Regions from separate parts of the Shewanella sp. SW24 genome, predicted to be linked through region 1. Evidence: predicted binding sites of a transcription regulator. Region 1 holds the regulator's gene; the other holds the start of a gene.
The links. Region 1 encodes sigma-54, which starts transcription at its own class of promoters, with help from an activator protein. Its sites were predicted from a motif close to GTTGGCACGNNNNTNGNNT; they were not measured.

Region 2: the regulator sigma-54 is predicted to act here: its motif matches at 2,988-3,006, upstream of flgB (flagellar basal body rod protein FlgB).

The regions. Positions count from the first base shown of each region.
Region 1 covers NZ_JAKKSH010000008.1:58,936-64,179, reverse strand. The annotation lists gene kdsC (3-deoxy-manno-octulosonate-8-phosphatase KdsC) at 1-481, shown strand, start outside; gene lptC (LPS export ABC transporter periplasmic protein LptC) at 478-1,038, shown strand; gene lptA (lipopolysaccharide transport periplasmic protein LptA) at 1,025-1,579, shown strand; gene lptB (LPS export ABC transporter ATP-binding protein) at 1,576-2,307, shown strand; gene L5M17_RS08565 (RNA polymerase factor sigma-54) at 2,415-3,893, shown strand; gene hpf (ribosome hibernation promoting factor) at 3,922-4,209, shown strand; gene ptsN (PTS IIA-like nitrogen regulatory protein PtsN) at 4,212-4,655, shown strand; gene rapZ (RNase adapter RapZ) at 4,652-5,244, shown strand, end outside.
Region 2 covers NZ_JAKKSH010000036.1:31,087-36,330, forward strand. The annotation lists gene flgM (flagellar biosynthesis anti-sigma factor FlgM) at 1-45, opposite strand, end outside; gene flgA (flagellar basal body P-ring formation chaperone FlgA) at 121-828, opposite strand; gene L5M17_RS20595 (chemotaxis protein CheV) at 1,034-1,954, shown strand; gene L5M17_RS20600 (CheR family methyltransferase) at 2,055-2,894, shown strand; gene flgB (flagellar basal body rod protein FlgB) at 3,038-3,439, shown strand; gene flgC (flagellar basal body rod protein FlgC) at 3,442-3,858, shown strand; gene flgD (flagellar hook assembly protein FlgD) at 3,883-4,653, shown strand; gene flgE (flagellar hook protein FlgE) at 4,736-5,244, shown strand, end outside.

The sequences.
Region 1 (5,244 bases):
AATCTGTGACGTCGATGGGGTGTTTTCCGACGGCCGTATTTACTTGAGTAATAGCGGCGAAGAGCTCAAAGCTTTCCATACCCGCGACGGCTATGGCGTGCGATCACTACTCACCAGCGGTTTCAACCTCGCCGTGATCACAGGACGTCAATCCAAAATCGTTGAAAACCGTATGACAGCCCTTGGTGTTACCCATATTTACCAAGGCGTAGACAATAAGTTCGAGCCCTATGAAGCATTGCTCGCACTTTATGGTGTCACCCCAGAAGAAGTGGCTTATATCGGTGATGATATTGTCGATCTCCCCGTGATGAATGTCGTCGGTTTAGCGGTCAGTGTTGCTGACGGCCACCCCTATGTACGCCAACACGCCCATTTTGTGACTATGCTCAATGGTGGCCACGGTGCACTGCGTGAACTCACAGATCTGTTACTCCTAAGTCAAAATAAATTCACTTCGGCCCATGGAATGAGTATATGAGTCGTGTGACACTCGCGATTATCGCTTTTTTTGGAACCGCACTAGCGCTTTACTGGCAGGTCCAGAACAAACACAGCGGTGATTCCGATAACAGAGTAAAAGATCAAAATACCCCAGATTTCATCGTTGAAGATCTGCGCAGTGTTGAGTTCAATGAGCAAGGACTAGTGAATAGCCGTGTGACGGCGAAACACATGGAACATTATGATTCAACGAATCAAACTTTCTTTACTCAACCTGTTTATCTTGTTTATCCAGACCAAGGTAAAGCACAATGGCAGCTCAGGGCTGATCAGGGCAAGCTAAACAAGGAAACTGGCAAGGTTGTATTAGAAAATAATGTTATTATCGATGCCATTAGCCCAGAAGAACCGATTCAGACCTTGTCCACCAGTTATCTGGAACTCGATCTCAACACTATGATAATGACCTCTGACCGTACCATTTACGTCACAGGGAAAGATTTTAATATTCAAGGCCAAGGCCTTTATGCCGACCTCAACGCGCAAGAAGTGCAATTGACCAGTCAGGTAGTAGGAACATATGAAGCAAAATAACGTATTACTTGCCAGCCTAATGCTAATTATGAGCATGAGTGCTTTCGCGAAAGTGGGCGACTTAAAGCAAGAAGTCAAAATTAAAGCTGTGAGCCAAACTGCGGATATCAAAAACAACCAGATCATCTTCTTTGGTCCAGTTGAAGTTACCCAAGGCTCAATAAAAATCCAAGCAAATGAACTGCGTGCATTTTCCGCTGAAGGTGAAAATAGCAAAACTTTGGTCGCCACAGGCAACCCTGCTACGTATAGCCAAATATTAGACGATGGTCGCCCAGCATCGGCAAGCGCGAAAGAAATTCGTTACGATATGGCAAGCCGCACCTTAACACTGAAAGGTATGGCGTCATTAGATCAAGCAGGTAGCCAAGTTACAGGCAATTTAATCCGCTATAACATGATTCAACAGAAATTGATGGCCGAGAGTACTGGCAGTGGTGACGATCGCGTGATCACTATTATTCAGCCTGAAAACTATCAAGATGATGCTAAATCAGACGCTCCGGCGGATAAACCTGTAAAAAAGCAGGACTCTAAATGACCCAAATCACCTTAAGAGCACAAAATCTGGCAAAAAGTTACAAGAGTCGCCAAGTGGTTAAAGACGTCAGTCTGACGGTAAAAACCGGTCAAGTCGTTGGCCTACTCGGTCCAAACGGTGCCGGTAAAACCACGACCTTTTACATGGTTGTCGGGCTAGTGAAGAGCGATAAGGGGCATATCTTTATCGACGATGATGATTTAACCGCAGATCCTATGCATCTGCGTGCCCGCAAAGGCATAGGTTACTTACCGCAGGAAGCCAGTATCTTTCGTAAGCTAACTGTTCATGACAACATCATGGCCGTACTGCAAACTCGTAAAGAACTTAAAAACGAAGAACGAGAAGAAGAACTAGAACATCTGCTCGAAGAGTTTCATATCACCCACATCCGTGACAGCCAAGGCATGTCATTGTCGGGTGGCGAACGTCGTCGCGTCGAAATTGCGCGGGCTTTAGCCGCTAATCCTAAGTTCATTTTGCTCGATGAACCGTTTGCCGGCGTCGATCCTATTTCGGTTATCGACATCAAGAAGATTATCGAACAACTCAAAAGTCGCGGCCTTGGCGTACTGATCACAGACCATAATGTCCGCGAGACATTAGATGTATGTGAACATGCTTATATTGTGAGTCACGGAAACCTGATTGCCGAAGGAACTCCAGCAGAGATCTTAGACAATCAGCAAGTTAGGGCTGTGTACTTAGGTGAACAATTCAGGCTATAGTTAATCGAGCGAAGCCAATGGAGGCAATTTATACCGCCATTGGGCTTCACTCAAGATAATAATAAGCGACCTCATCTAACAATAATAACGTAGGGATCAGCGGTAACATGAAAGCGTCACTCCAGCTCAAACTGGGTCAACAGTTAACCATGACGCCACAACTACAACAGGCTATACGTCTGTTGCAACTGTCGTCACTGGAACTGCAGCAAGAGATCCAGCAAGCATTAGATTCTAATCCCCTTCTCGAGCTGGAAGAGGATCAATTCGACGCCACTAAAAACCCTGTAAACCAAACGCTATCCGATACGGATTTCAGTGAATCTAGCACTCTGCCACCAGAAAAAGACAGCTCCACCATAGACACGGCAGAGTCGCTAACCAAAGAATCCATGCCCGATGAGCTCCCCATGGACACCACATGGGATGAAGTGTTTACCGCCTCCCCAAACTCAGGCCCCGGCGGCAGTCGTGAAGACGATATGCCCTTCCAAGGCGAGACCAGTGAAGGTTTGTACGAACACTTAGAATGGCAAAAAAACCTCACGCCGTTTTCTGAAACCGATTTAGCCATTGCCACCGCCATTATTGATGCCATCGACGATCAGGGCTATCTCACCCAAAGCACTGAAGAAATTCTCGAAGCCATGGGCAATCCTGAAGTTGAGCTTGACGAAGTCGAAGCCGTACTCAAGCGTATTCAGCATTTTGATCCCATAGGCGTTGCCGCCCGCGATTTAAGTGAATGCCTGTTGATCCAACTGTCGCATTTCGCCGCTGATACTCCCAACCTAGAAAACGCCCGTATGCTGATCAAAGATCATTTAGATCTGATCGCCGCCCGAGACTTTAGGTTATTGATGCGTAAGACTAAATTAAAAGAGGATGAATTAAGGGATGGTATAGCACTTATCCAAACTCTCAATCCTCGCCCAGGTTTGTTGATCACACCCAATAATGACGAATACGTTATCCCAGATGTGTCTGTGTCGAAGAAAAATGGCCGCTGGGTCGTTGAGCTTAATCCTGACTGCATGCCCAAAATCAATGTAAATCAACATTATGCTTCTATGGCACGCAGCACAAAAAACCAAGCCGATAGCCAATTTATTCGCGGCCATCTGCAAGAGGCTAAATGGTTTATTAAGAGTCTAGAAAGCCGTAACGACACTTTGCTTAAAGTTGCTAATTGCATAGTGCAATATCAGCAAGGTTTCTTTGAGTATGGTGAAGAAGCCATGAAGCCTATGGTGCTTAACGATATTGCTGAAGCGGTAGAAATGCATGAGTCCACCATCTCACGGGTCACAACTCAAAAATACATGCATACCCCTAAGGGACTTTTTGAACTAAAATACTTCTTCTCTAGCCACGTCGGTACTGACGATGGTGGTGAGTGCTCATCCACAGCAATCAGAGCCTTTATAAAGAAACTGGTGGCAGCGGAAAACCAGAAAAAACCATTAAGCGATAGTAAGATGGCACAACTTCTGGCAGAACAAGGGATCAACGTAGCCCGCAGAACCATTGCGAAGTACCGAGAGGCTATGCTTATTCCACCTTCTAATCAGCGTAAAAGTTTATAACCTACAGTGGATATCGGAGGACGTTTCTATGCAAATAAACCTAAGTGGGCACCATATCGAAATTACCGAATCGTTACGTGCATATGTAGAAGAAAAGTTTTCAAAACTTGAACGCCATTTCGAACAGATCAATAATGTGCACGTTGTGCTCAATGTTGAGAAAATGCAACAGATTGCTGAAGCGAGAATAAACCTCATAGGTGGTGAAGTTTTTGCTACTTCAGAGCATGCTGACATGTATGCCGCTATAGACGCCCTGATTGACAAGCTTGACCGTCAGGTTATTAAACACAAAGAGAAGTTAACAAAACACTAATAATGGAACTTTGTACCATACTGCGGCCGGAGTGCACTACCTGCGCCACTCCGGGCAGCAAGAAAAAGGTACTGGAACTCATCAGCGACTTAGTCGCTGCCCAGTACCCGACCCTCTCATCTCAAGAGATATTCGAAAGCCTAGTGGCGCGCGAAAAGATGGGGAGCACAGGTATAGGTAACGGCATCGCCATTCCACATGGTCGACTAGCCGATATAGATCAGCCCATTGCCATACTAATTAAGTGTGAAGAGCCGATAGCATTTGATGCTATCGATAAGCAACCTGTTGATATTTTATTTGCACTACTGGTGCCTGCAGACCAATGTCAGCAGCACTTAAGTACCTTGTCTTGCATGGCCGAAAAGCTGAGCGACAAGCAAATATTAAAGCAATTACGCAAGACGCATGATGAAACGGAACTCTATCAGGTAATCACTGGATGAAACTGGTCATAGTGTCGGGCCGCTCAGGCTCAGGCAAATCTGTCGCCCTTAGGGTACTCGAAGATCTCGGCTATTATTGTGTCGATAACCTTCCCTTGCCATTGATTGGCAGTTTGCTTGAGCAACTCAAAGGCAGTAACGATCTCGTCGCCATCAGTGTCGACGTGCGTAACATGCCTGAGCAGGATAAGGTCTTAGTAAAACAACTCGCTAGCCTACCTCCAGATACTGAGTTAACGAGCTTCTTCCTTAACTCCAGCGATAAAATTCTGCTCAAGCGTTACAGCGAAACCCGCCGTTTGCATCCTTTGTCGAAGAGCCGAGTGTCTTTGCAAGAAGCGATAAAGCTGGAGGGGAAACTGCTCGAGCCTATGTCAAAACTGGTCGATCACTACATAGATACGTCGAATCTGAATATCTATGATTTAAGCGACCAAGTCAGACAAATTCTCCTTGGTAGTGTCGATAAAGAACTCGTGATCAACTTCGAGTCCTTTGGCTTTAAGCACGGAATGCCCACCGAAGCAGACTTTATGTTCGATGTACGCTTTCTGCCCAATCCCCACTGGGAGTTGGCGCTGCGGCCATT
Region 2 (5,244 bases), on a different contig from region 1:
TTGCGCAGTCGTTGCAGTGTTGAGTTTGCTAATATCAATTGCCATTTTAGGCTCCAGCGTCGTGTGTACGGGATTTCTTAACTGGGGTATCGGCAGCTTACAAAAAAGCTTTAGATTATTTTACATTCTTACTTCAACTTCGCCAATGCCTGTGACTATAGCATCTAGTTCTTTGTTTGAACTGCTATTTTTGACTCTGATCCGATCACCTTTATTGCCATCTTGTAGGGCTTCGCCTACTGTTTTGAGCTCGAATGAGCCAGAACGAACGTAGATAGATACCGAATCATTTTTACAAACGAAGCATAAGTTGTTGCTTAATATGGGATTATCTTTTGCTACTCGTCGTTTTACTCGCACGCCAGCCAATTTACTCGGGTCATCGAATTCGGCACCTCTCAAGCTATTTTGTTCAATGTAACGGACTTCTACTTGACTAGGAGAGATGAGTTCGCCTGGTGCTAAGATTTCGGTTGAGACAACAACGGGGAATAAGATATCCACCCGAACCGAGATATAGATTTGCCAAGGGTAAGCTAAGTCTTGTGTATCGCAGCTGACTTTTAAGGTGTTATTACGGCTAATTTCCCTATCGCTAGCCAGTTCAACTTTCATTGGAGACGAACATTGTGACGGCAGCATTCTTGCGTCAACCATCTGTGGCGAAATATTTACTTTGGCATTTTCTGGAACGGATATTTTTTCTGAAATAAGCGCTTTAGCTAATTCTGAGATTGCCGATACGGTGGGGACAATAGGCTCTGCACTCGCAAAAGCGGGCATGAAGAGGGTGAAAAGACTAAAAAAACAGACTAAATTTACTTTCATAATGAAGAGACTAGCTTGTAACGCCAGAATGCACCTATACTTTTATTAAGTTCGAAGCTGACCACTGTAATAATAATTTGCATCACTGTCAGAAGATTGACTCAGTTTCGACTATGTTTATCGATAGATAAGACGTAAGCAATTAATATGCCTATACTCAACTGAGTTATAGGGCCGAACATAAACAGAACAACAAGGCAGAGTTATGTCGAGTATTCTTGATTCAGTCAACAAACGAACCCAGCTCGTTGGACAAAACCGTTTAGAATTACTGCTTTTTAAATTAAACGGTCGTCAACGGTTTGGGATTAACGTGTTTAAGGTGAAAGAAGTACTGCAGTGTCCACCACTGACCACTTTGCCTAAACTTAATCCTTATGTGAAGGGTGTTGCTCATATTCGTGGAACAACCATTTCAGTGATTGATTTGAGTGCGGCAACAGGGGGAAAACCTTTAGCGAGCACTGAAAACTGTTTCATCATTATTTCTGAATATAACCGCAGTGTTCAAGGCTTCTTGGTCAGTTCTGTTGAGCGGATCATCAACATGAATTGGGAAGCGATTATGCCTCCGCCGCAAGGTGCTGGCCGTTATTCTTATCTGACAGCTGTGACTGAAATTGAAGGTGAATTAGTTGAAATTCTCGATGTGGAAAAAATCTTAGATGAGATTTCACCAGTTAAAACGGCTATCAGTGAAGAAGCCAATGAAAAACTGACCCTCGACAGAACTCAGCATTACCATATTATGGTTATTGATGATTCTGCCGTGGCGCGTAAACAAATTATTCGTTCACTCGAGTCATTGAATTTACAAATTGATACCGCAAAAGATGGTCGCGAAGCATTAGACAAGCTTAAAGAGATCGCCAAAGAGATGGATAATGTGGCCGATGAGATCCCCCTCATCATCTCTGATATTGAGATGCCTGAAATGGATGGCTACACCCTGACAGCTGAAATCCGAGATGATCCTAAGCTTAAGCATATTAAAGTGGTACTGCATACTTCGTTAAGTGGTGTATTCAATCAGGCAATGGTTCAAAAAGTGGGGGCCAATGACTTTATCGCTAAGTTTAATCCTGACGAACTGGCCGCTGCTGTGAATAAGCATTTAAGTTTGTAATTGCTGTCGGTTAGTACCTAGATACGCTTTACGCTATAATCTCGACTTTATAACATGATGGTTTCGCACTGATTTTGGTGCTTGCTATAGGATTTAGGATGTGAATGTGCCAAATAAATCACTCGCTGAGGCTGAATATAATCAATTTAGGTTGTTCTTAGAGCAACACAGCGGCATCGTACTGGGTGAAAATAAGCAATATCTTGTGCGCAGTCGTCTTGCTCCTTTGATGGGCAAATATAACCTGCCATCCTTATCTGATGTGGTTAAGCATTCGATGAAGCCTACTGAGCGTGCGCTCAGAGCTGAAGTGATCGATGCTATGACGACCAATGAAACCCTTTGGTTCCGTGATCGTTATCCATTTGAGTTGTTGAATAATGTCCTACTACCAGAATACAGTCGTCTGGGGCGTCCGCTTAAAATTTGGTCTGCGGCTTGCTCGTCAGGCCAAGAGCCATACTCATTGGCTATGACTATTCTTGAGTATCAACAGAAGAAGCCTGGTGCCTTGGCTGGTAGTGCTTCGATTCAAGCAACGGATTTATCTCCTTCCATGTTGGAACGCTGCAAAAATGCCGAGTACGATAGTTTGGCATTAGCGCGTGGTTTATCTGAAGAACGTAAGCGTCAGTTTTTTGATGCATTACCTTCAGGTAATATGAAGTTAAAGGATAATGTGAAGCGGTTGGTGAACTTTAGAGCGCATAATTTGCTTGAGAGTTATAGTCTGCTTGGCAAGTTCGACATTATCTTTTGCCGCAATGTGCTGATTTATTTTGCACCAGAGGCAAAGGCAAAAATTTTGCGGCAATTCGCTGCCGCTCTCAATCCCAAAGGGATTTTATTTCTCGGTGCATCAGAATCTATCGCTGGTTTAACGGACGAGTTTGATATGGTTCGTTGTAACCCTGGCATTTATTACCAGAAAAAGACTTAACTCAGCCGCTCTAAAGAAAATTACCGACAATTGTCGGTAATTTTTTACCCATCACTTGCTCATCCTTGTTGTTATTCTCAAAATTTTCCTGATGTTGGCACATGAATTGCTTTATTTTCGTGAGAACACGAGGAGGCAATTTTATGGCGATCAATTTTGATAATGCACTGGGTGTGCATCAATACACTCTCGGTATTAGAGCGCAGCGGGCTGAAGTTATTTCAAGCAATATCGCTAACGCAGATACGCCACATTACAAAGCCCGCGATGTTGATTTTTCTGCGGCAATGCAGGCCGCTCGAGGCCAACAGCAGCGAAATAGTCTTGAAATGCAAGAGCCAGATAAGCATTTTGGGCTTGCGGAGTTGACTGGGCAATTTGTTAAGTTCCGTGTGCCAAATCAACCCGATACCGGTGATGGTAATACTGTTGATATCCAACAGGAACAATCGGCATTCATGCAAAATGCACTTGAATATCAAATGTCACTAGGTTTTTTAGACAGTAAGTTTAGTGGCATGAAGAAAGCGTTGAGAGGGGATTAATCATGAGTTTATTTAGCATATTTGATGTTGCTGGCTCGGGAATGTCTGCTCAATCGGTCAGGCTAAACACCACCGCGAGCAACATAGCCAACGCGGATTCCGTCTCGAGTAGTGTAGATAAGACCTATCGTTCCCGTCATCCCATTTTTGAAGCCGAAATGGCTAAAGCCCAAAGTCAGCAACAAGCTTCTCAAGGCGTTGCAGTAAAAGGCATTGTAGAAAGTGATAAACCACTACTGAAAGAATACTCGCCCGATCATCCTATGGCGGATGCGGACGGCTTTATTTATAAACCGAATGTTAATGTCATGGAAGAAATGGCAGATATGATTTCTGCTTCGCGCTCATATCAAATGAATGTTCAAGTCGCTGAAGCAGCTAAGTCTATGCTGCAACAAACACTTGGGATGGGTAAATAACATGTGTTACTTAGGAGGTAAGCTGTGAGCCTCATTAATCAAATTAACCAAGCGTCGGCGCAGACGGCTCAAAATAAGAGTCAGCCAAATGCCGTTACGACGAATTCATCAACCAGCTCAACGGGTAATCCGTTTCTTGATGGCATACGTTTGCCAAAAGATTCAATAGTACCGGAAGCAAAAAGCCAGCAGTTAACTCAAGATGACTTTTTCTCGTTATTAAGCCAACAGTTATCGATGCAAGATCCCTTTAAGCCCGTCGACAACGACCAAATGATTGCGCAGATGGCATCATTCTCGACGGTTGATGGTATTACTAAGTTGAATAAGGAAATCGTTAATTTAAACGGTGTTATGACATCAAGCCAAGCATTACAGGCATCAGGACTTGTTGGTCGCAAGGTATTGATCCCAACTGATACAGGTAACATTTCAGCTGAAAGCCCAACAATAAAAGGTGTGATTAGCACGCCAGCTAAAATTCCTGAAGTTACTGTACGTGTTGAGGATGAGAAAGGCCAAGTTGTGACCACCTTTAAAGTTGATGGCAGTAAGGGGGGCAATGTCGATGTTAACTGGGATGGCCTCGATAAAGATGGAAACCCTGTAACCGCAGGTAACTATACGATCAAGGCGAGTGGTTTAGTGGATGGGAAATCCCAAGAATTGCCAGTCTCGACCTATGCTCATGTGACCAGCGTTTCTCTCGGTACGGCCAGTACTGGCGCCATTCTTAACTTGAGAGGCGGTATGGGCATCAAGTTAACCGATGTGTTAGCTGTGTCTGAAACCTAAGCTTGTATAAAAGAATTTTTGCAGCATCCGAATTGGGCGTAAGTCGCTCATAAATGAATTGAGTCAAGTGTAGAGGTGAATTATGTCGTTTAACATTGCATTGAGTGGCATTTCTGCTGCGCAGAAAGATTTAAACACAACGGCGAATAACATTGCTAATGCGAACACCATTGGCTTTAAAGAGTCCCGTGCTGAATTTGCGGATGTGTACGCTAATTCTATTTTTTCAAATGCTAAAACTGCTGTCGGTGGTGGTGTTGCAACGAGTCAAGTGGCACAGCAATTCCATCAAGGCAGCTTACAACTGACGAATAACTCCCTCGACTTGGCAATCAAAGGTGGTGGTTTCTTTGTAACGTCCTCTGAATTAGGAACATTAGATCACGCATTCACCCGTGCAGGCGCTTTTAAAGTAGATTCTAATAATTACATGGTGGATTCGGCTGGTAATTATTTACAGACTTTCCCTGTGGATAAAGACGGCAACTCAACATCTGTGAGTTTAACCACGGCTCAGCCTGTAAAAATTCCGGACACTGCCGGTAGTCCAGTAAAGACTGAGAATGTTACTTTACAAATGAACTTGAATGC